DNA from 3 places in the Peribacillus sp. CSMR9 genome. Region 3 is predicted to be linked to each of the others. Evidence: predicted binding sites of a transcription regulator. Region 3 holds the regulator's gene; each other region holds the start of a gene.

Region 1 (6,515 bases), on a different contig from region 3:
TTGGGATAAGGATTGCACGGATTTCTCCAGTTATGATGAGATAGTTGACTATTGGAACAGCAAGGGATATAGCAAGACGAATGACCCAGAGAAATTGGATGGCTGGGGAAATGCAGTGGACGACGGGATTCCCTGTGAGGAACCTAGTGGATACGATACCGCCAAGATTAACGGAAGTCCTGCTCAAATCGCAGAAAAGGCAGCAGTGCAGGACAAAACAAATGGTGAAAAGGCTGGATATACAGCTGGATTGGGTGCAGGTAAAAAGGGAGTAACTAGTGATTCAACTTCAAAAGGCTCTGCTGCTTACCAGGAGGGATACACAATTGGATATGATGAAGGATATCAAAATGGAAGCGAAGTGCTGGAAAAACAAAAAATAACTGCAAATAAAGAGGGGTACGCACTGGGAAAAAAACAAGATAAGTTAGTTGTGCCTCAGCAATACGCATCTATTAACTCCTTAAAGTCTTCATTCAATGAGGGTTTCAATAAGGCAATTGAAGAAAAGGATGAAGAGAAAAAGAAAGACTATATAGCTTTAGGAGTCAAAGATGGTAAAGCAGATATTATGAACGAGCCAAAGAGTGTAAAACCTATATTTATAGATGCATATAAACAAGGATATGACCAAGGACAAAGTGAACTTAAAAAGACATACGTTAAACAAGGACATGATGCAGCATTTAAGAACGTGAAATACAAAACGCCAAAATTGAATTCTCAAAAATACATTAATTGGTACAAGGAAGGATTCAAATCTAATAACAAAGTCAAAGCCATTCAAGATGCTGCTTACAACGCTGGATTAAACGGAGATGACTATATAGTAAAAGCTAAATACAAGCACGCCGAGCCTATTTATAAATATTACTTTGAACAAGGAGATCAGGAACGAAAAGAAAAAAATGCAGCTAGTTCAGGTGTCGTTGCCGCTGGGGTACTGGGTTGGGTAGGCAGAAGATTTTATGTAGCAAAGAAAATGCTGAAGTAAGGGGAGGTAGCGATGGGGATTTATCAAAAGATCTGCTATACGGTTGAGGATATATTCGTGAAAATTCTTTCAAGAAAACAAAACTCAGTTGAAGTTAAGCAAAAAGTCGTAGCGTATCGGAGTTCTAAAGAAGAATCGAAGTTACAGAAAAAGCACGAACAACAAGAAAGGAATAAGGAAAATCAACGAATTGCAGCAGAAAAACTGGAAAAAGAAAAGCAAGAAGTGTTGGCTATTCTTTCTGATGTGGTTGATGTTGATAAACTTAATTATACGAAATACGAGTTCCAGGAAGTAAAACGAAATAAACAATATTTTAAATCACTGATTGAAACTGTTTTTGAACCTGGTGAAAAAGGGTTAACGTTTATACAATGTGAGTTCGATAAAACTAAGAAGCAAGAAATAAAGGGTTATTTGATTGCAACCTCCAAAAAAGTGCTTTTCTTGGACTTGGGATTAAGAAATCTTCAAAAATTCAGATACCAGACAATACGGGACATTAATTGGTTTAAAGATGGCACTTTTGAAAAAGGGCTGTATATTCAATACGGAGTTAAGCGTTTAGAGTTCGATGAAATTTTTGACACAGAACAAATGAAAAGAGTAGGGAATGTAATAAAGCAAATAGCATATGAAAGAAGCGCATAAAGATTTAAGTGATATCAACATAAACATGCTGATTTTTTTATTAAATTGATTTATTAAACAATTATGTTGAAATTTCTTTTACCTCAAGATGTTATTCGTGATTTAAACGTGTTAATAAAAAAACCACAGACTCCGAAGAGTTTGTGGTTTATGCTTTTTAATCAGTTGTTATCTCTTGTATTCCTTCATTGATGTAAAAGAGTTTTTCTTCTATGCCTTGAAGGAAAATTCCCTCATCTAATTTTTTAATTTCCAAAAGATTTAACAAAAGCAACAAAAGCAACAGAATACCAAAGATATACTAAAAGTATGCACCTTTTTCATAGTTGGTTTTATCTCCTTTTTGATGAGATGAGATGCATTGATTAGAAGTATTATATATTGAAATTTCTTGATTATGTTTATTTTATCCTCTTTATCTTTTCATTTTTACAAGCAATTTTACTGTACTAAAATGAATGATTTTACAAACATTAATTTATATCTTTTTCACTCCCTTAATCGTTGAAAAGGGTATTCTATGTATTCGTTCGTCCAAATCAATCACTCGTAAATGTCCGTTCATTTGATCCACATAATGCACCAATCCTTCTACGGTTCTTAGCCGATTATTTTGGTATAGCGTAAAGGAAATCGGAAAAGTAAACTCCATTGAAGTGGCAATTAAATCATTCATTTCTTCCATGTATTGTTCATCCAACACGGGTTCGGGTTCATCGTAGTATTCCTCACCAAAATAATGCCGTAGCATTTTTATATGTTCAGGCAGCATCAGACTGGTCCATTTAATATTTCCTCTGTCTCGAATGGTCATCATAAATCACTCCTTATTTAGATTATAAACGAACGTATGTTCTTTATGAATGACTTTTTATTATAGAGTTGGTGATCCAAGATGGAATGAATTATTTTGTTTGACTCGTATCTTATTCATTTCCAAAAGTTTTTTAGAGGGGGCCATTAAGATCATTTTCCCTTGAAAATAACGCTTGAAATATTATCAACAATAATTGTTCCGTCATTTTCTTCTCTCTTTCTCATATTATGTGAGAAGGGGATTAAGGGGGGAACTATGTGAAAGTAGATGAACAAGAGGCTTTGAGTAGGGCGATTGATGAAATAACAGAAATCGCCAAGGGAGTAGGGCTGGATTTTTATCCGATGAGATACGAAATTTGTCCAAGTGAAATCATTTATACGTTTGGTGCTTATGGAATGCCAACGCGTTATTCCCATTGGAGCTTTGGAAAACAATTTCATAAGATGAAGTTACAATATGATTTTGGTTTGAGTAAAATTTATGAATTAGTTATTAACTCTAATCCTTGTTACGCCTTTTTATTAGACTCTAATTCGTTAATTCAAAATAAGTTAATTGTGGCTCATGTCTTGGCACATTGTGATTTCTTCAAAAATAATATTCGTTTTCAAAATACGAATCGAGATATGGTGGAAAGTATGGCTGCGACAGCAAATCGCATTCGCCAATATGAAATCCAATATGGAAAGAAAGAGGTTGAAACGTTTTTAGATGCGGTATTAGCGATCGAGGAGCATATTGATCCTGCTCTTCTCCGTCCTGCTTCCACCATCACATTTGAGGATGAAGAGGAAGAAGTAAAACATGTAGTTACCCCTTACGATGATTTATGGGGATTAGAGAAAACAGCAGGACCAAAACAAAACTCATCAGTAAGGAAGGACGGGAAATTTCCTCCACAGCCACAAAAGGACCTATTGTTATTTATTCAGCAATACAGTCATGAACTAGAAGACTGGCAGCGTGATATCTTGACCATGATGCGTGAGGAGATGCTTTATTTCTGGCCGCAACTTGAAACGAAAATTTTAAATGAAGGCTGGGCCAGCTACTGGCACCAACGAATTCTTCGCGAAATGGACTTAACATCGGGTGAATCAATTGAGTTTGCGAAGCTAAATGCTGGAGTTGTACAACCTTCACCCACAAGTATCAATCCGTATTACTTAGGTTTGAAAATGTTTGAAGACATCGAAGAACACTATAACAATCCAACAGAAGAAATGATAAGACAAGGCGTGAAGCCAGGATCAGGTCGTCAGCAGATATTCGAAGTGAGGGAAGTGGAATCCGATATTTCCTTTCTACGAAATTACTTAACAAAAGAACTGGTCACTAGGGAAGATATGTACTTATTTCAAAAACAAGGAAAAGACTATAAAATTGTTGATAAAGATTGGACCAAAGTACGCGATCAACTCGTGAATATGCGGGTCAATGGTGGATTTCCATACCTGACAGTCCAAGATGGAGATTACATGCGAAACGGTGAGTTGTATTTGAAGCATGAATATGAAGGTATTGAGTTGGATATGAAGTATTTGGAGAAGGTCCTTCCATATATTTATCAGCTTTGGGGCAGAGGGGTGTATTTGGAGACGCGGGTTGAGGAAAAAGCCGTTCGTTTCTCGTATGACGGAACTGGGATGCACCGTAAAAATCTATAATGAAAATTTGGAAGCTACAATAAAACCTTTAAAAGAGAATAAAGAGCAATGTGATTCGAATAGAATTACATTGCTTTTTACTTTTTTATAGGACGAATTAAGAGAAAACATGTTTCGGTTTTTTTATGATTGCTTTGTTAAAGATTAATTTTGATTTTAAAAAGACCACCTAATATGTGGTCTTCTTTAGTGCTTCCTATGGAACTAAACCAGCTAATAGGATGTCACCCGTTGTTCATTAAGCCAAAAAGGCCACCAAATGGCAGCCCCTGATCTTACTAACGCACATTTAGTTAAAGAAGAAAAAGTTGCCTTTAATTGCTGCTCTAAAGTCTTATTGAGACAAATGTTTGTAATCTAATATTTCTATCTTAAAACCATGATTACATTTCAGTTGTTTAAGCTTTTCACTGTCACAGGATGGAGATATTCTTAATTTAACTTGGTCGTCTACATAATCCAATGGTTCATTACGTTCGGAAGAGACTTGAATTTGTATATCGACATTGTAAGAATGATTTTCATTGTAACTTATGTCAACAATTCTTTGCCATTGCCAACTCAAATTACGTCCATACTCTTTTTCAATTTTCTTATCTAGAGTTGGAAACACAATATCTCCAAAAATATCCTCTGTTGTTCCATACCATCCTTCCACTTTTGAAACCGATTCTGCTTTAACTGCTTGTATAGGAGTAAAGGCGAATAAAAAAAATCCTAATAAGATTAAATATCGCTTAGCCATCAAGGTTCACCTCATATTTCTGTTTACTCCTTATTCTTTAGCTAAACTCAATAGTTATGCCTTAGTAAATAACCTGCCCCGTTAGCCATCCATGAAGCGCAAAAATCAGCGCTTCACCACAGAGAATGAAAATTGGCCTCTATGTCGATAATGTTTTAATGGCTGGCGAAGAAGGTCGTTGAACTATGGTGCCTTTGAGCCCATCCGTTAGTCTGACTCTGACGACCACGGTGTACCACCGACTGTCGCGCCCTTTATGGGTAGCACACATGGGAGATTAATCTTTTTTTGGTCGTCGCGCTAGCCTCTATTTAATTTGCTATAATTGGAGGTTTTTGTTTAACAATTTACCAAACTCAATCAGATCATTCATAAAGCTCAGCCTTTTTTTAAAAGCGTTTTTACTGGGTCTATTTTTTTTCTAGGTTTTTTGCTTTTTTAATTTTCATGGGAGTTCATCAAGAAAATCAACAATATTCTTTAACAGAGCCATTTTGAAAAAAATCAGGGGTGAAAAAAACGAAGTGGGCGAAAGCCTTGACCTAGCTGAACCTTCAGCCTAAACTTGAGCTAAGAGACAGGCTTAATTCAGTCAAATTCAATTTAAGCTCAATTTAGCCTCATTCTTAGCTCAAATTAAGCTTAAAAAAAAGGGGGGGTCCATGAAATACATTCAGGACGTGGTACGGGAGCTGTGGCTCAGCACACATGTTTTACACGGGTGGGAGAAGAACGGCTAGGGAACGACCCTGTCATTAAAGATCCAAAAAAGAACCATTCACGACTATATGACCACCATCAAATGGAACGGATTCAGTTTCTGCATGCTTTTTTGGAAGAACAGAAGAAAAAAGGAATCAAACGGACCGATCGAGAAGAGGTCTAGAAGTTGTTGTTTGAAGAGTTTGGCGGGGAAGTCATCGAAATCGAGAAAAACGAGATCGAAATGACGACGGTTCTTCCTAATTCCATGGAATCACTCATGGAATTGGTTGCGAATCAAAACAAAAAGCTCGCAGCGTTGGAGGAAATCATTCGCAAGCAGGTCAGCAAGGAGCTACCTGATTACACCGAACAAATCCAGGAAGTGAAAAATGAGCTTAAATTAAGCCAGGCACGCGAAGAGAAAAAGGATCAGGTGATCCAGGATATGAATGAAAAACTCGACAGAGCCGTGAATTTCATCCTGGAGATGGAAGAATCAGAGAAAAAGAAACAAGTGGCAGCTGCTGCTGAAGACGAACCGAAAAAAAGTCTTTGGAAACGATTATTTGGCTGATAGGGGTGAGAACATGTCAGAAGAACCAACATCGAACGAACTGAAAACCCTGATGCAAACAATCTTTGATGAGATGAGCGAACAGTTTAAGGAAATGGGTAAAGAGTTCACGAAGATGCACGTCCGATTCGACCATATCGACAAGCAACTGGAACAGATACGGGAAGGGCAAAAATACTGATTCTTGCATCTCTTACGAAAAGAGATGCATTTTTTTGCTGACAAAAAAGGATTCTTCATTTATAACCGTAATAAGAAGAACAGACGCATCAAAAAAGGAGGGAAACAGGATGGAATTTGTGGATCGATTTATGATAAAAACGATCTTCCGAGAATGCGGAAGGCGATTAAGCGACAGG
Region 2 (8,717 bases), on a different contig from region 3:
CAAATTTTTTCATCCTGACCACTCCTTGTTCTAATTTCAGCATGATTCCTCATACATTTTACCATAATAGAGAGGGAGGGCGATTTAATGAAGGTTTACGTATTGGAAAAAAGCGTTACTTTATCCGGAAAGAGTTGGGAAATCATTCAAAAATTAAAACAATTGCAAAATCAATATGTCTATATCAATGATTGGATTGCCGACATACACCATCAGGTGCCACCCACTCCTTTAAAACGGATCAAGTGAATTCTTTGAGTGGAATGGATTTCTCCTTTACAATGAATGTAAAGGGAGTGGATAACATGAAAAAACGCAAACTAGGGAATTCAGAAATGCTAGTATCTGAAATCGGGCTCGGATGCATGTCATTGGGGACTGTTGAAAATCAGGCATCCGAAATCATACAGGCCGCTTTAGATGAAGGAATCAATTATTTTGATACTGCTGACTTATATGATTTCGGTATGAATGAAGAAATCGTCGGAAAGAATTTAAAATCGGTCCGCGATAAGGTATACATAGCCACCAAGGTTGGAAACCGTTGGAATGAAAATAAGGATGCCTGGAGCTGGGATCCATCTGGCGCTTATATTAAAACGGCAGTAAAAGATAGCTTAAAACGATTGGGCACTGATTATATCGACCTTTATCAGTTACATGGAGGCACCACTTCAGACAATATCGAAGAAACAGCAGAAGCATTTGAAGAGCTAAAAAAAGATGGATATATCCGATATTATGGAATTTCCTCAATTCGTCCGAATGTAATCAAGGAATTCACTGAAAAGTCTGAGCTTGATTCCGTTATGATGCAGTATAATCTACTCGATCGCCGCCCAGAAGAGTGGATATCCCTTTTGGCCAACAATCAGATAAGCATCATCGCCCGCGGGCCTCTTGCTAAAGGGCTGCTTAGTGAGAAAATGCTTAAAAAGGCAAACGAGGATGGATACCTTGACTATAGCTATCACGAACTTAAAGATTTGCTTCCGCAAATAAAGGACAAACTTTCTGATAGGAAGCTTAATGAAACGGCACTTCAATATGTTTTGTCCCATCAAAGCGTCGCTACCGTTATACCAGGCGCAAGCTCGGTACAGCAACTCCGGGAAAACTGCCAGGCCGCTAACAGCTCCTCACTGTCCAAAACCGAGCTTGATATCTTGAAGCAGTTGACCAAAGCGAACAAATATGAAAGTCACCGGGAATAAAAAATGATGAACTGAACTGATTGTTTCAAAGGACGTTTTGTAGGCTGCCTTACCTCGTTTAACCAACGGGAGGGGCAGCCTATTTCCGTTCCATCGTTTTATCGTTTACTTGGCCATACTGCTTCTGTACCGTTTTCAAGTTTCCCATCATTATTGTTTTTCAACTTTTTTCATTGCCATTCTATAAATGATGTTGTACAATTCAATTGTGCACAATCGAAAGATTAAATAGGGGGAAAAATGATGACAAAAACATTATTTACAACATCTGTAACAGTTGATGGCGGAAGAGAAGGAACGGCAATTTCTGCTGACGGCAACTTCACGGTTGATATTGCGATGCCTGGAACACCTAGGGCTAAACAGATGCCTGAAGCATCTAATCCGGAACAGCTTTTTGCAGCTGGATATGCTGCATGTTTTGATAGTGCTTTACAATCAGTTGGTAAAATTGAACGCGTTTCTTTCGATTCCAAAGTCACTGCAAGCGTCAGTCTTTTGATGGGTGAGATGCATCAGTACAGCTTGGCTGTAACTTTGGCTGTGAAGGGATCCGGGATTGATAAAGAGACATTTGAGACCCTTGTTCATAAAGCACATCAAATGTGTCCTTATTCAAAAGCAATCAACGGCAATGTGGACGTCGCCTTCGAAATAGAGGTAGATTAAATCCGACAAAAAGACGCTTGGGATTCCCAAGCGTCTTTTTGCTATAATTCCTGTAATGTTTTCAATAGTTGGATCAGCGAAGCTTTCAAATCTTCAACCACCCTCTTATCCTCACCCGATATAGCCGAAATGCGATCGGGAATGAAACAGGCCTCTTCCTGTAAACCAAGCCCCTTTTCCGTCAACTTAATCATGACAGACCGTTCATCTTCAATGGAACGTTCACGGACAATCAAGCCATTCTGCTCCATTCGTTTCAACATGGGGGTAAGCGTTCCTGAGTCGAGGGCAAGCAGCTCCCCTAGCTTTTTTACTGTAAGTGTATCCTGTTCCCATAGTAGAAGAAGAACGAGATATTGAGGATATGTCACTTCGAGTTTATCAAGCAGAGGTTTATATTTCTTCGTCATTTCCCTTGAACTTGCATATAGAAGGAAACATAATTGATTTTCCAACATTTTACTTTTCATCACATCACCAGCTAGTAGTAGTCCATCCGATATGAATGCATATCGAACTTATCTTAAATATAATCGTTATGCTTTATAAAATAAAGGAATATCAGTAAGGGGTGTTCCCCTATCCGTTTAGAATGGTTCTTCCTGTGGATGGGCTACACTGCCCCCTTTTTTCTTTATTTATAGTTCTTCCAGTTCATATCGCTTTCACCCAATAGCTCCTCGAATGATTTGTTCTTCTCCCGCTGCTTTCTTTCTTCGCGTTTTCTTTCTTCCTCCGCTGCCCTTTTCTCCTGTTCAGCCTCATTCAGTTCCTTTTGCTTTTGACGAAGCTGGGACATGATATCTTGATTGATCATATCACCAAGTTTCAATGATGATGAATCTTTATCTTGGTTTTTGCTTTGATTTTGATTTCGCGGCTGTTTCTTTTTCATCCTTAAAACCTCCTGGCCATTTATTTGAAATTATTATATCACGACTGCCGTTTTCCTCGTTATGGTTTTCAAACAGTGTTTTCCCATTTCCCTCATGGTAAAATAAAGAAAATCAACCGAGGAGGACCCTTCATGAAAAAATGGTGGTTTGCAATAGCTGGAATTCTAACCTATATCATCGGCGTCGGCATTTATTTTTCCAATCGGATCATGTACATGAAAAAGAAGGAAACCGATTATATCCAGAATCGTGAAATCATGGCTAAACGCCTGATCAGGGAGGATTTTGATAATCTGCCTAAAACGGAAATTTGGGTACCCTCACCATCCGGATATTCCTTGAAATGCTTGTTCATCGAACCGCATGACACCAATAAATGGGTGGTCATTTCTCATGGTGTGACGGAAAACAAAGTCAATTCGATTAAGTACATGAATATTTTTCTTAAGCGCGGCTTCAACGCCATCATTTATGACCACCGGCGGCACGGGGATTCTGGTGGCAAGACGAGCAGTTATGGACATTATGAAAAATTCGACCTGAAGGCCGTAATCGATGAATTGAAAAGACGTAAAGGTTCCGATCTTCATATTGGCATTCATGGAGAATCCATGGGGGCCGTAACCTTGCTTTTATATGCCGGAATGCTTGAAGATGGTGCTGATTTTTACATTGCCGACTGTCCATTTTCAAATTTCGAGGATCAGATCAAACACCAGCTCAAGCTTGAAATCCCATTTCCCTCTTGGACCGTGTTTCCGCTTGGGCGTACGTTCATCAAACTCCGTGATGGATATTGGACAAATGAAGTGTCCCCCATCGATTATATGAAAAACATCCGAAACCCTGTGCTCTTCATCCATAGTGAAAACGACAGCTTCATTCCCGCTTCCATGACAGCGGAATTATATGCAGCAAAAGAGGGCCCAAAGCAGCTGTACATCGCTAAAAAAGGGGCCCACGCTCAATCTTATAATGAAAATCCAAAAGAATATGAAAATCAAATCGATCAGTTTCTCAAACTTGTCTGAGCAGAAAAAGAGAGGGTATCCACGATTCCCTCTTTTCTAGTTAGATTTTATTAAAATAGCTCATCCTCGGATTTAAGATTTGATTCGGACTTTTTAATTGAAAGCTGTTCGCTTCCGGAACAAAGTCTATTTTCATGACTTCATCCAGAAAAATCATTTTTGATTTCTCAACATATAGGGGAATTCCGTTCGTTTCCGCTTTTTCGGTACCTTCTTCAGGTTCGTTGACCAGCCATAGCGCGGTCACACCACTTACCACGCAGCCACAGCCATCAGTATCATATTTCAACTGTAAATATCCTTCTTTTCCCTGAACCTTATCGGCTATTTTCTCAGCCGCTCTTTCCGTCCATTCAATATACATGATCCATGCCTCCCGATATCTTTGCATTCCCTATTATAAACGATAAAAATGTTTCTGTTAATGATACTGCTTCCTTCTGCAAGATCGCCCAGATTATCTTTTGCCCCGATGATCCCCTTTCACCAAGAAGAAAATACATTAAAAAGAACCGATATCGTTTCGAATATGAAAGGCTGTCCCTCGAGAACAGCCCTTCCGCTCATCATTCCATTATCCTTACATCCGCTATATCGGAAAGCTTGATATAGTGAGCCTGCTGAAAGCGATCGACGATATGAAGCTTTTGGGTGAGCTCATTATAATAATGGATCCTGCCGATTAACAGCTGATACCGGTTTCCTTCATAATGAGCGATCGTGACATCCTTTCTTTCCTCCATCGCTTCCCCCATTACCACATTCATTTCTTCCAGTTGCTGCTCATCAAGGATGCGCTTCGTTTCATGGCCATCCTCCACCACCCACTCCCGGAGCATCTTCACATGCTCCGGCAACATCATCGATGTCCATTTGATACGGCCGCGATCACGAATCATTCTTTTCCCTCCCTTCAAAGTCGACCTTACGCCTTATGTCCACCAAGCAGCCTGCTTCGGTAAACGGCTGTACCCGCTTCCGTATACGAAACTGCACGCAATAACGATTTGGGTCCATATTTATGGCGGATTCGATCAACCGTGTAACTCAATTCCCGCTTTTTCCAGCGCGAAGCATCAAATAAAGTCAGCTGCATTTCGTTATCATCCACAATATTCGAGAGTGTGACCGCTATGCTCCGAACCGTTTTTTGCTTATAGTTCTCATGAAAAAGCTCCAGGCAAACTTTATATAACTCCATCGTAATGTTAGTCGGTTCACTAATCGAACGCGAACGATGGAAACCTCCGCCAAACTCATCCTTGCTGTAACCAATGCTTAAGCTGACCGTCCTTCCTGCCTTGCGGTGGGTGCGTGCCCTTCTTCCAACCTCTTCGCAAATTTCCAGCATGACCTGCTTGACCTCATGCTCCTCCTTATAATCCCTTAGCAGGATTTGACTTTTGCCAAAGCTGACTTGCCCTTCGATGATTGTCGCCCCCATATCCGATAAATCGATTCCCCACGCATGGTGGTAAAGCTGATTGCCCATAATTCCGAACTTCGCTTCAAGTAATTCAAGATCATAATTGGCAAGCTGCCCGACCGTGAATATGCCCATTCCATGAAGGGTTTTTTCTACGCGCCTGCCGATTCCCCACATTTCACGAAGCGGGGCAATCGGCCAAAGTTTGTTCGGCACATCCTCATACTTCCATTCCGCAATCCCTTTATGCTTGGCTTCCAAATCAAGGCAAAGTTTTGCCATAAGCATGTTCGGACCAATTCCAATGGCACAGGGGAGCTGTAATTCCCGTTCGATTTCATCTTTTATCTTTTCAGCTATCACCTGGGCATCTCCCCATAAAGAAGCGGCACCATCGACTTTCACAAAACTTTCGTCCACACTATACACGTGAATCGCTTCTTTGGGCACATAACGGTTGAACAAGCGGGTGATTTCCGTCGAGACCCTTAAATAGGTCGCCATTTTGGGTTCAACGACGACAATCCTTGGATCATTCGGAATCTCAAACCTCCGCGAACCTGTCTTGATGCCAAATTCCTTCTTCATCTTTGGGGAAGCCGCAAGCACAATGCTCCCCGTCCTCTTCAAATCACCAACCACCGCCAGATAACAATCGAGTGGGTCCAGACCAAGCATGACCGCTGAACAGCTTGCATAAAAACTTTTCATATCGATACACATAATTGATTGTTTCGGCATTGTCCCATAATCCATCATTTCTTCACCCTAACAAGAATATACGTTCGCTTTTATTATATTCATAACTTTAACCGAATATACGTTCTTGTTCAATGGAAGTTTTCATACAATTTTCTACTTTTTAATGCAATTTCCTTTAAAAATATAATGAACCCTAAAAACGGATTAAATACCAATTTTAAACTGATTATCCATATAGTTTTTTTAAGAACAGATCAATTAGGAGCTTGAATAATCCAGAATGAGTCAAAAGGCTTAGTTTTTTAAATTTCCCTCACCGCTTTCAACAGTCTTTCGTCCATTTAATTTCAGTCTTACTACTCATTTTTTGTAATGAAACTGTAACCAAAATTATGTCTAATTGTCATAATGGTATTGTAGGATAATATTGTTAAGAATAAAAGAGAGATAGATAGAGAGGAAATGAAAATTATGAAGAAATGGATCGCTTCAGCTGCTGTTGCATCTGCCATGATGCTAACCCCACTGCAAGCCTTTGCAAATATCGGAGATCAAACCCTCAGACCCGGAATGACACATAGCGATGTCAAACAACTACAACAACTTTTAAAAACCAAAGGTTATTTCACATATTCAGGTTCACTGACTACATATTACGGCACGTATTCCACATCTGCAGTAAAAAAATTCCAAAAAGCTAAAGGATTAACTGCCGACGGAATTGCCGGCCGAGGCACATTTAATGCGCTTGGTGTTTATAATGTCAATAATACAAGCCTAATCAGCTATGCAAAAACCTTAATCGGCAAACCCTACAAATGGGGCGGGACAACACCAACTGGATTCGACTGTTCAGGCTACATTTATTATGTATTCCAGAAATCACAAGGAATTACCTTACCACGTACAACATCATTGCTCTATTCAAATACAGGGTTAAAAGTATCTTCACCATCTAAAGGTGATCTTGTATTCTTTGATACTTCTTCTGGAAGAACAGGAGTATCACATGTTGGGATCTATATCGGAAATGGTCAATTCATTAGTGCTACATCTTCAAAAGGAATAGCCATCGCGGATATGGATAATTCTTATTGGAAACCAAAATATTTAGGTGCGAAAACTTTATAAAATCCAGGACGTGAGCGGATTCCCATAAAATAACCGGACAGAATTCATAAATGAGTCAGTCCGGTTTTATTCATTTCTTTTATTTTATATATAGTATTTCATCCGTTAAATCCTCAACTGTCACCATGAATGAAGAATCTAAGTTGGAACGATTCATCATTTCGATATTATATACATGTTCTGAGGGCAAATGGCTGACCTCGAGAATCATGAATCGCTGACTTTCCGCTTTGCTGACATGATCGATGGCAGCAGTTACCGCCCTTTGTTCGGCTAAGCTTTTTGCATCCGTCAAAACAAGAATCAATTCCGCTTCCGCTTTCCCAGGAAATGTTTTCTTGACCCCGCCCCGGTGCCATGGTTTCACTTTCATCCCGATTTCCAGGTCAGCATAATCGAGATCATTCCCATGTTGATCTTGAATATATGTATCATTGGTCACCTTGTAGTACGTCCCTTTAACCAAAATCCTTTATCGTCAAGATCCGTAATGAAACCTTTTTCCCCCTTATCAATGGCCTCATGCATATTCCTATCAGAAGATTGACAGCTAGCCAGAATAAAGGCAACAATTATATATATATAAAGGTTTACGATCATCTTCATGAAAATCCCTCCTAAAAAATAGACGGTTTTCCCAATGAAATGGTTACCAATTTATTCAAATTTTTTCAAACAAAGGGGGAATGTCATTGGACATTCCCCTTTTGTTTTATCTATTGCTGACCTTATTCGCCTTGTAGCGCTATAGAAAGTCTGGCCTACTTTTTGAAGAATGCTTTTTTCCCTAAAGATTCGGTGATCTTTGGAAACATGTTATACCATTTCCCAGCTAAATTCATCCAGCCAGGGAGATTGATTTCCCTCTTATTGGTCAGCATCGCTGCTACGATTTTGGACGCGACATCTTCAGGGTTAAGCATGAATTTTTCAACATTCTTTAAATATGTCCCTGATTCATCCGCAATGTTAAAGAAATTCGTTTCTATGGGCCCAGGATTGACGGTGGTCACAAAAACATGATCTTCCATTAGCTCGAGCCGAAGTGCGTTTGAATAGCCAAGAACTGCGAACTTGGTCGAAGAATACAATGTTGATTTAGGAGTGGCAATTTTACCGGCCTGTGAAGCGATATTGATGATATGCCCCGATTTTCTCCGCTTCATATACGGAAGAACCAGCTTTGTGCAGGCCATTAATCCAATGACGTTAACAGCAAACATTGCTTTCGTTTCATTTAATTCCGTATCCTGCGCTTCTTTAAACGTGCCGAAACCGGCATTATTGACCAATACATCCACTTCACCTATTTGTTCATGGATGTCATTGAATACCCTTGTCACCTGATCAGTATCTGCAACGTCAAGCTTATAGGCATATGCGTCAATCCCATATTGGTTGATTAGTTCATTCTTTAGCTGTTGTAATTTATCCAGGCTTCTGGCCAAGAGGACGAGACGGCCTCCCTGCTTTGCACTTTGGATTGCAACTTCCTTGCCAATCCCTCCGGAAGCACCGGTAATAACAATAACTTTCCCTTGTAACTTATTCAAAAAAGTGAGCCTCCTTGAGAACATTAAGCGATTGAATACAGAATGACCCCTGATTGGATTTCTGTTTCGACTTCACCCAAATCTTCTAAATAATC
Region 3 (8,717 bases):
AAAGTACAAATATAAACTAATGAATGATATAGGAGACCCGTAAAGGAGGGCATTGATAATAGGTGAATTCGAAAAATACCATGGGAGGAGAATAACAATTGAAAAGGAATGTAATCAATTATGTCGTTTTTCTTGTCCTCATACTAACCATATTAATTATGGCAAAGCCGAGCTTTTCCTCAGCGGGAAAATTGAAGCCGCCATCCGAAACTTTCAACCCAGGGGATTGGTTTCTGGGAAGTACCCCTCCCAATCTTGACCCAAATAAACCACCGATCGTATTTGTCCAAGGTAAAAATGGCAATTCAGCCAGCTGGTACGGTGAAACGGACTATCACGGTGTCAATGATATGTATACTAAGGCATACGAAGCGGGCTATCAAACGGTTTTTGTACAGCTTTACGATTCTGCTGGAAATGGATCAGTTAGCCAATATGCTAACGGAAGGCTGCTAGCTCAAATGCTTGCAGAAATCAGTAACCATTTCGGGGGCGAAAAAGTAAATATTATAGCTCACAGCAAGGGGGGGCCAGACACCCAAGCGGCTCTAGTACACTTTGGAGCACACCAATATGTTGGAAGGGTCATCACTTTAGCTTCCCCTCATCACGGTTCCAACTTGGCTGATTTGGCATATAGCTGGTATGCGGGCTGGCTTGGTTCCCTATTGGGCCAAAAAGATGAAGGAACTTATTCTTTACAGGTTGGTAAAATGGCGGAGTTTCGTTCTGTCACGGATAACCATGTTAACGCCCGGAAAAATATGTATTTCACCGTGGCCGGTATGAATAGAGGGCCGGTTCTTTCCGCTTTATCAATGGGTGGACAATATTTATCTTCATATGGAGAAAATGATGGTTTAGTGAATGTATGGAGTACGAAAATACCCTACGCGTCACATTTATTTACGGATCCCAACTATGATCACGACAATATTCGAATAGGTTCAGCTGTATTTTCAAGGATTGAACCCTATTTAAGAAGCACTTCTATTGCTGGGATTCCTGGTTTAAATGTCAATTATAAAGAAAACGTTGAAGATGATGTCATCACAACCGCTCTTTCGCAAACCGTCCTGGGAGATGTCCTGCAACAAAATGTCTGGAACGAACAAAGTTTCCATGTAAATGAAGCAGCTCCAAGTGATATAACCATATACACTGCCACAAATGATGTCGAGGTTGAATTGATTTCTCCATCTAATAAAAAGTATAGACCTTCCTTAAAAGTTCAATCTGCAAAAAATCAAACTTCCTTTTTTAATGGTGCTACCATACAAACATTTAATAGGAATAAACTTGAAATTGGTGACTGGAGAGTGCGAATGAAGACTAAATCACCAAAAGATGCATACCTTTTCACGGCACAATTTAACGAAAAGAATCCGATTATATTAAGTATGGCTGGTAAAGTTAAGCAAAAAGATGCTAAATTTATCATTAAGAATCCGATGAATGATAAAAAAAGGCCAATCAGCACAACATTTCTGGTTCATCTAATAGATGAAAGCGGGAAAGAAATTAGCGAAAAAAGCACAATTCAGGAAATGGATACCGAAAATTTTTCGGGTACCCTTCCAGAAGTGCCTAAATCAGGTGTTTATAATGTAACAATTGACGTCAAGGAAAAAAGCATGAATGGTCCTGAAAGAACCCGTACGCTGATTCGTTCGGTCTATATTGAAAAGTAGTGGAACTTACCAAAAAATCCCCTCTCTTAATTGAGAGGTTTTTTTAGGTTGAAATGTGAGGAGGTGTGAATTGGTTTTATTTACTTTACTTTGGGTTATGTTGATTCAGCTAAGTAAAAAGCTAGGCCGTAATTGCCATAAAGGAATGAATATTGGATTGTTCGATGGGAATATAAGCTAGTTTGGTCTCCTGGCAAAAACAAGATTGATGACCCGAGGCGTGTGCTATCATGTATAGTTCAATCCTACTTTTGATAAGATTCTCTATAAGACAAAATACTAGTTTTGAGAGCAGCATAGTTGCCAATGCTTGCATAGCCATAAAACCAGCCCATGAAAATTCCTGCAACCAAATGGTGTCGATGGCTGATGAAAATGGAAATGAATAAGCCTAGAACCAAAGCGATGGCAGGGATGAATTTTGGAGGAATTGGAAACATGACCTTAATAAGTTGAGTAAGTGTCATGATGGTAGGAATGGCTATCACTGCATCCCAAAAGTTTGTATGGATGGTTGGGAAGTCCATAATGTCACCACCTTAGAAGTTTTCACAATTAACTTTTACCATTTACAAAGGATTTATACCATATTAATTAATGCAATATAAACGATTGATCAATGAAAGTTGATACAACAAGTTTCGAAGACTTTCAGAGTTCAATGTGAAGCCGCTCAATGTATGCTTGCTCTTTTTTGATCATAGTGAAGACAATTAACCAAATATCAGTACCTTTTTTGCTGGACATGCTGTCACCCTTTTCATGGTTTAGAATACGATATGAATGAAGATAACCAGTTAAGAAAGTGAGTCTTAATAATGGAGGTTCTAATGAGCAAGGAAACGTTTATTAAGGAAATTGCTCCATATGCGCTGAAAATTCAAAAGGAATTTAAAATTTTGCCTTCTGTGATCATTGCACAAGCTTGTTTGGAGAGTGGATATGGGACAAGCTTTTTAGCAAATCAAGGAAAGAATATATTCGGTACAAAAGGTGATTTTAAGGGCGAGTCAGTCATTATACAAACAATGGAATACGTCAACGGTGCATCCGTTCAAGTATGGAACAAATTCAGAAAATACCCAACATGGGAAGAAAGTCTAAGAGATCTTGCCAATCTATATGTAAAGGGAACTTCATGGAATAGAAGTTTGTATACAGCCGTCATTGGAGAACAAGATTACAAAAAAGCACTCAAAGCAATATTCGATGCGGGTTACGCCTCGGATCCGAAATATATAGAAAAACTGGCGAACCTAATCGAAACAAGCGATTTAACTAAATACGATGAAAGCATCGAAGAGGTCTATCATATCGTCAAAAAAGGGGATTCCGTATCTGCGCTTGCAAAAGCATATGGTTCTACGCAAATGCAGATTCAACAGTGGAATGGATTGGTCGATCTTAACCTTATTAAAGTGAACCAAAGATTAAGAGTGAAATGAACATTTACAGGGAGCGGGGTTTTATCTCGCTCTTTATTAATTTTATGGTTTCATATTTTTCCTAAAGTACATATATCCAGAAAGCGATACTTTGCCTATCAACCGCCATAAATGAATAATGTGTTAATACTCCTATGAAAACACGCTTCTATTAAAAAAATATTTCAACCCTAGTCTTCCAAATGCATAATGATAGAATTTCGGACATAAATTAAACAAACAAAAAAAAGCGCGTTTAGCGCTTTTAATGTATTTGTCTATATAAGCCTATTACTTTTCCAAGTATCGAAACATCTCTTAAAATAATTGGTTCCATATTTGAGTTCTCAGGCTGAAGCCTTATGTAATCCGGTTCCTTAAAGAATCGTTTTACAGTGGCTTCATCATCTTCCGTCATGGCCACGACGATATCTCCATTATTGGCACTGCTTTGTTGTTTCACGATGACATAATCTCCATCATGAATTCCTGCTTCAATCATACTTTCGCCCATGATTTCTAGCATGAAAACATGGTCATCATGTGGAACCATGCTTTCGGGAAGCGGAAAGTATTCTTCTATGTTCTCAATTGCAGTTATCGGCATGCCCGCGGTTACTTTACCAAGTAACGGCACGTTCACGACACTAGCTTTGGGGATATTATTCGCTTCCTCCAAGTTCAGTATTTCAATGGCCCTCGGCTTGGTTGGGTCACGTCTTATCAGACCTTTACTTTCCAGGCGGGATAAATGCCCGTGTACTGTTGAACTTGATGCAAGTCCCACTGCTTCGCCAATCTCCCGGACGGAAGGTGGATACCCTTTTTGGCGGACCTCTTCTTTAATGAAATCAAGGATATCTTGCTGCCGTTTTGATAGTTTAGTCATATGTGCACCTCTTCTCCAATGTTCTTTGCTCCATTATAGCATGGCCCCCAACTCTATACAAACATAAGTTCGAATTTAGTTGTTGACTGAAACAAACGTTCGTATTATAATTTTGACATGACATACGAACGAACATTCGCTTTGGAGGGATATTTATGAAAAAAATATACAAAAATTATGTATATACGATTCTGTTAGCTGGATCAGTATTCATCTTTTCAATTTTATTCTCTTGTACATTGGACAATGATCAAAAAAAAGATTTCCTTTCTATAGAAGTAGGTGAAGGCGACACCCTATGGGGAATTGCCGAAAAATATGATGAAGCTGATTTGACAAAAAAAGAATTCATTGGTTGGATAGAAGAGCATAATGGAGTCAGGGCAGATTCGATTAAACCTGGTCAAGTCATTGTCATACCGGTTAAAGGGGAAGAACTTGTTCAGAATTTGGCAAGTCAGCAGTAAGCAGTGAAGGTAGGGTATTATGAAGGCAATAATCTATTGTAGGGTTAGCACAGAAAAAGAGTCACAGGAGACATCATTGGCAAGGCAGGAAGATGAATTAGTCAAATTGGCCGAAAAGTTGGATATGGAAGTTGTTTCCATAATAAAGGAGCAGGAAAGCGGTTATGAGTTAAACCGGGATGGCATTTTTGACATGATCGAACTATTTAAAGCCAAAGAAGCCGAAGTTCTATTAATCCAGGACGAAACAAGACTAGGAAGAGGGAATGCCAAAATAGCCCTTTTCCATGTCATCCTTAAAGAAGACGTGAAAATTTATACGCTCTCACACGATGGGGAAATAGAGTTATCGGATTCGGATGCCATGGTCATCCAGATAGTCGGTATTGTAGAGGAATATCAAAGGAAATTACATAACCTAAAAATAAAACGCGGGATGATAAGAGCCGTTGAAAAAGGCTACCGCCCTCAAAATAATCTTCAGAACCAAAGGAATTCTACTGGAAGGGAACGTATGGAAATTCCCATTGAAGAGATTATTAAACTCCGGGCCAATGGATTGACATTTGCAGAAATCGCAGCCACTTTAAGGGGCTTTGGATACAATGTATCCAAAGCTACGGTGAACAGGCGTTTTCTCGAACATCAACTAAATATACAGGAAAGTCAATCATAGAACTTGTAATTTCGCTTTTTTTTTAATACCATGACAATATCCGCAGATTACGAAGGAGCGAAATTATGCTATCAAAAGAAAAAATAGCCCGTATTAATGAACTTTCTAAAAAGGCAAAGGCTGAAGGTTTAACGGAAGTCGAGGCGAAAGAGCAAACCCAATTAAGAAGTGAGTATTTAGAAACATTCAGACGGTCCATGTCCGATACGTTGGAGCACGTGAAAGTCGTTGATCCAGAAGGTAATGACGTCACTCCTCAAAAGATAAAGAATATTAAAGAAAAAAGAAACTTACATTAATGCTTGGACTATTATCATGAAACACCCCATTTTAAGCTTTAAGGATTAAAAAGGGAGTGCATTCATGTATGTATTCTCCTATTTAGCTTAATCTAAATAGGGGACTTCTTTAATTTCCAGAAAATATTGTAATATCGGGGTTGTAAATAGTGTTTTTAGTTGTGATATTATGCTGGTCACTATAATATAAAGAGGTACATTACAGGAAGGGATGTTTTACGATATGTTAGATAAATTAGATGCACTTTCTATCAATACGATTCGTACATTATCGATAGATGCAATTGAAAAGGCTAATTCCGGCCATCCAGGCATGCCCATGGGTGCAGCGCCGATGGCGTACAAATTATGGACTGAATATATGAATCATAACCCGAAAAATCCAGATTGGTTTAATAGAGATCGCTTCGTTCTTTCAGCTGGTCATGGGTCTATGCTGTTATACAGCCTTCTTCATTTATCGGGCTATGGCTTATCTATCGATGATTTGAAAAGCTTCCGCCAATGGGGAAGTAAAACTCCAGGACATCCCGAATTCGGACATACCGCTGGGGTAGATGCAACGACAGGACCTCTTGGACAAGGTATTGCAATGGCAGTCGGAATGGCAATGGCAGAACGCCACTTGGCAGAAAGCTATAACCGTGAATCTTATAATGTGGTCGATCATTATACATATAGCATTTGTGGGGATGGAGATTTAATGGAAGGTGTTTCTGCAGAAGCGGCTTCATTAGCAGGACATCTGCAACTTGGAAGACTTGTCGTTTTATATGATTCTAATGATATATCCCTTGACGGCGACTTAAGTCAATCATTTAGTGAAAGTGTAGCAAACCGGTTCAAATCTTATGGATGGCAATATGTCCGCGTTGAGGACGGGAACGATCTTCAGGAAATTGCCAAAGCGATTGAAGAAGCGAAAACCGATGAGGCACGTCCAACATTAATCGAAGTGAAAACGGTTATTGGTTACGGTTCACCAAACCGTTCAGGTAAATCTGCTGTTCACGGCGCTCCGCTTGGTGCAGATGAGCTGAAGTTGACTAAGGAAGCTTATAAATGGACATTCGAAGAGGATTTCCATGTTCCAGAAGAAGTTTATTCTCACTTCAATGAATCTGTTGTAGAGGCAGGCGCCCAAAAAGAAGAAGCTTGGAATGAATTGTTCAAAAATTACAAAGAAGCACACCCTGAGTTAGCCGAGCAATTGGAGCTGGCAATCAAAGGTGAACTGCCTGCTGAGTGGGATCAGGAAATTCCGGTTTATGAAGAAGGAAAAACATTAGCTTCCCGTGCTTCAAGCGGAGAAGTATTGAATGCAATTGCCAAAAAGGTCCCTAGCTTCATTGGTGGTTCTGCAGATTTAGCAGGATCTAATAATACTGCCATCAAAGGTGAGACAGATCTATTACCTGGTAATTACAGTGGCCGTAATATATGGTTCGGTGTACGTGAATTCGCTATGGGTGCGGCTTTAAATGGAATGACCCTTCATGGTGGATTAAAAGTGTACGGAGGTACATTCTTCGTATTCTCTGATTATTTGCGTCCTGCTATAAGAATGGCAGCACTGATGGGACTACCTGTAACGTATGTCTTCACCCACGATAGCATTGCTGTAGGGGAAGACGGACCGACACATGAGCCAATCGAACAATTAGCATCATTGCGGGCAATGCCTAACCTAGGGGTAATCCGTCCAGCTGATGGCAATGAAACGGCAGCAGCTTGGAAAGTGGCTATGGAGTCTACAAATAAACCGACTGCCCTTGTACTGACTCGTCAAGGGTTGCCAACAATAAAAGATACTTCCGAAACTGCTTATGATGGTGTTTCAAAAGGGGCTTACATCATATCCGCTGCTAAGAAAGAAGAAGCGGATGCATTACTACTTGCGACTGGTTCTGAAGTGAACTTGGCTGTGGAAGCACAGAAAGCTTTAGCGAACGATGGAATTGATGTTTCGGTAATCAGCATGCCATCATGGGATCGATTTGAAACTCAATCTAAAGAATATAAACAAAGTGTAATCAATCCAGCAGTGAAAAAACGTCTAGCTATTGAAGTGGCTTCACCGTTTGGCTGGGATCGTTATGCAGGTGATGAGGGTGAAATATTGGCCATCAATCATTTTGGAGCTTCTGCACCAGGCGGTAAGATCATGGAGGAATTTGGTTTCACTGTAGAAAATGTAGTTGCTCGTGTTAAAGAAATGCTTAAATAATAGTAATGGGGAACTGACACCAACTAGTTTGGTGTCAGTTTTTTTATCGAACCTTCTAATTGTATGTTGAAAGTGCTCTTATTCTCTGGGATAGCATCCATTCGACAAAAAAAGAAAAAAATTTCTCCAGCAAACAACATATCTTTTTAGTTTGTCAATATATAATGAGAATAAATAATTTTCGTTTAAACGTGTCAGTTAAAGGGGAAAGTCATCAAGGGTAGAAATAATGGAAGGTCCTGATGGTAAGTTGTTCTGGTGACCAAAATAGGAATGCTAGGAGGCGTTGGCTGATGAGAACCTATCAAATCTTTTTAATCGAAGATGAATTTGCCCATCATTATTATGGAAGAGAAAAGCTATTTTTCAATTTGTTTTTGGAGTATATTCAAGCAAGGGGCAGACTGAAGAGTATTTTGCAAAAACAAATCGAATTTGTCACCAAAACAGTCCCCATTATCCAGTTGCAGGTAGCAATTGAACAACGTTTACAAAAAAAGATGAATTTTTGGTCTCAAAATGGAAAATACTATTTAGAAAAAACAAACGGATCAAGTAAAGGCGTGTTAATCATCCAGGATGAGTCCATTACGCTTAAAGCTGAAGGAGACTATGAAGCGGAGACGGCTTTCTTTGAATGCATTCGAAAATATGAAGCGAGTTTTCTAGCCATTGATTTTGAACACGAAAAATACGGTTGGTTAAAACCGATAAAAGAAAGAAAATTTGTCTAAATGGGGGACTTTTCGGTAGCGGGTATTGTATAATAACCTTTGGTCTAGTACACTGATGTTAGACAACACGAAGGAGGAAATAGTATGTGGGTTTACATTCTAGTTGGCGTACTGGCATTGATTGCTGGAGTAGTGCTGGGATTTTTCATCGCTCGTAAATACATGATGGATTACTTAAAGAAAAATCCGCCAATTAACGAACAGATGCTGAAAATGATGATGATGCAAATGGGTATGAAACCATCCCAAAAGAAAATTAATCAAATGATGAGCGCCATGAATAAACAACAAACAAAATAATAAGCATGAA

The links. Region 3 encodes LexA, which represses DNA repair genes until DNA is damaged. Its sites were predicted from a motif close to CGAACATATGTTCG; they were not measured.
Region 1: the regulator LexA is predicted to act here: its motif matches at 2,489-2,502, upstream of N9I19_RS05040 (YolD-like family protein).
Region 2: the regulator LexA is predicted to act here: its motif matches at 6,050-6,063, upstream of N9I19_RS07245 (Y-family DNA polymerase).

What each region holds. Positions count from the first base shown of each region.
Region 1 is NZ_JAOPHO010000005.1:501-7,015, forward strand. It holds gene N9I19_RS05030 (YHYH domain-containing protein) at 1-994, shown strand, start outside; gene N9I19_RS05035 (PH domain-containing protein) at 1,007-1,645, shown strand; gene N9I19_RS05040 (YolD-like family protein) at 2,124-2,462, opposite strand; gene N9I19_RS05045 (SpoVR family protein) at 2,720-4,132, shown strand; gene N9I19_RS05050 (DUF3888 domain-containing protein) at 4,467-4,877, opposite strand; gene N9I19_RS05055 (hypothetical protein) at 5,572-5,763, shown strand; gene N9I19_RS05060 (hypothetical protein) at 5,767-6,156, shown strand; gene N9I19_RS05065 (hemagglutinin) at 6,170-6,337, shown strand.
Region 2 is NZ_JAOPHO010000008.1:80,493-89,209, forward strand. It holds gene N9I19_RS07200 (NUDIX hydrolase) at 1-13, opposite strand, end outside; gene mciZ (Z-ring formation inhibitor MciZ) at 88-249, shown strand; gene N9I19_RS07210 (aldo/keto reductase) at 306-1,214, shown strand; gene N9I19_RS07215 (Ohr family peroxiredoxin) at 1,458-1,883, shown strand; gene N9I19_RS07220 (MarR family winged helix-turn-helix transcriptional regulator) at 1,925-2,353, opposite strand; gene N9I19_RS07225 (YqkE family protein) at 2,518-2,778, opposite strand; gene N9I19_RS07230 (alpha/beta hydrolase) at 2,911-3,810, shown strand; gene N9I19_RS07235 (iron-sulfur cluster biosynthesis family protein) at 3,851-4,174, opposite strand; gene N9I19_RS07240 (YolD-like family protein) at 4,377-4,709, opposite strand; gene N9I19_RS07245 (Y-family DNA polymerase) at 4,736-5,995, opposite strand; gene N9I19_RS07250 (C40 family peptidase) at 6,410-7,069, shown strand; gene N9I19_RS07255 (hypothetical protein) at 7,149-7,511, opposite strand; gene N9I19_RS07260 (hypothetical protein) at 7,508-7,675, opposite strand; gene N9I19_RS07265 (SDR family NAD(P)-dependent oxidoreductase) at 7,831-8,622, opposite strand; gene N9I19_RS07270 (MBL fold metallo-hydrolase) at 8,646-8,717, opposite strand, start outside.
Region 3 is NZ_JAOPHO010000013.1:13,633-22,349, forward strand. It holds gene N9I19_RS08980 (esterase/lipase family protein) at 159-1,691, shown strand; gene N9I19_RS08985 (hypothetical protein) at 1,937-2,218, opposite strand; gene N9I19_RS08990 (glucosaminidase domain-containing protein) at 2,522-3,136, shown strand; gene lexA (transcriptional repressor LexA) at 3,381-4,004, opposite strand; gene yneA (cell division suppressor protein YneA) at 4,160-4,471, shown strand; gene N9I19_RS09005 (YneB family resolvase-like protein) at 4,491-5,147, shown strand; gene N9I19_RS09010 (DUF896 domain-containing protein) at 5,213-5,446, shown strand; gene tkt (transketolase) at 5,670-7,673, shown strand; gene sirA (sporulation inhibitor of replication protein SirA) at 7,967-8,407, shown strand; gene N9I19_RS09025 (YneF family protein) at 8,492-8,707, shown strand.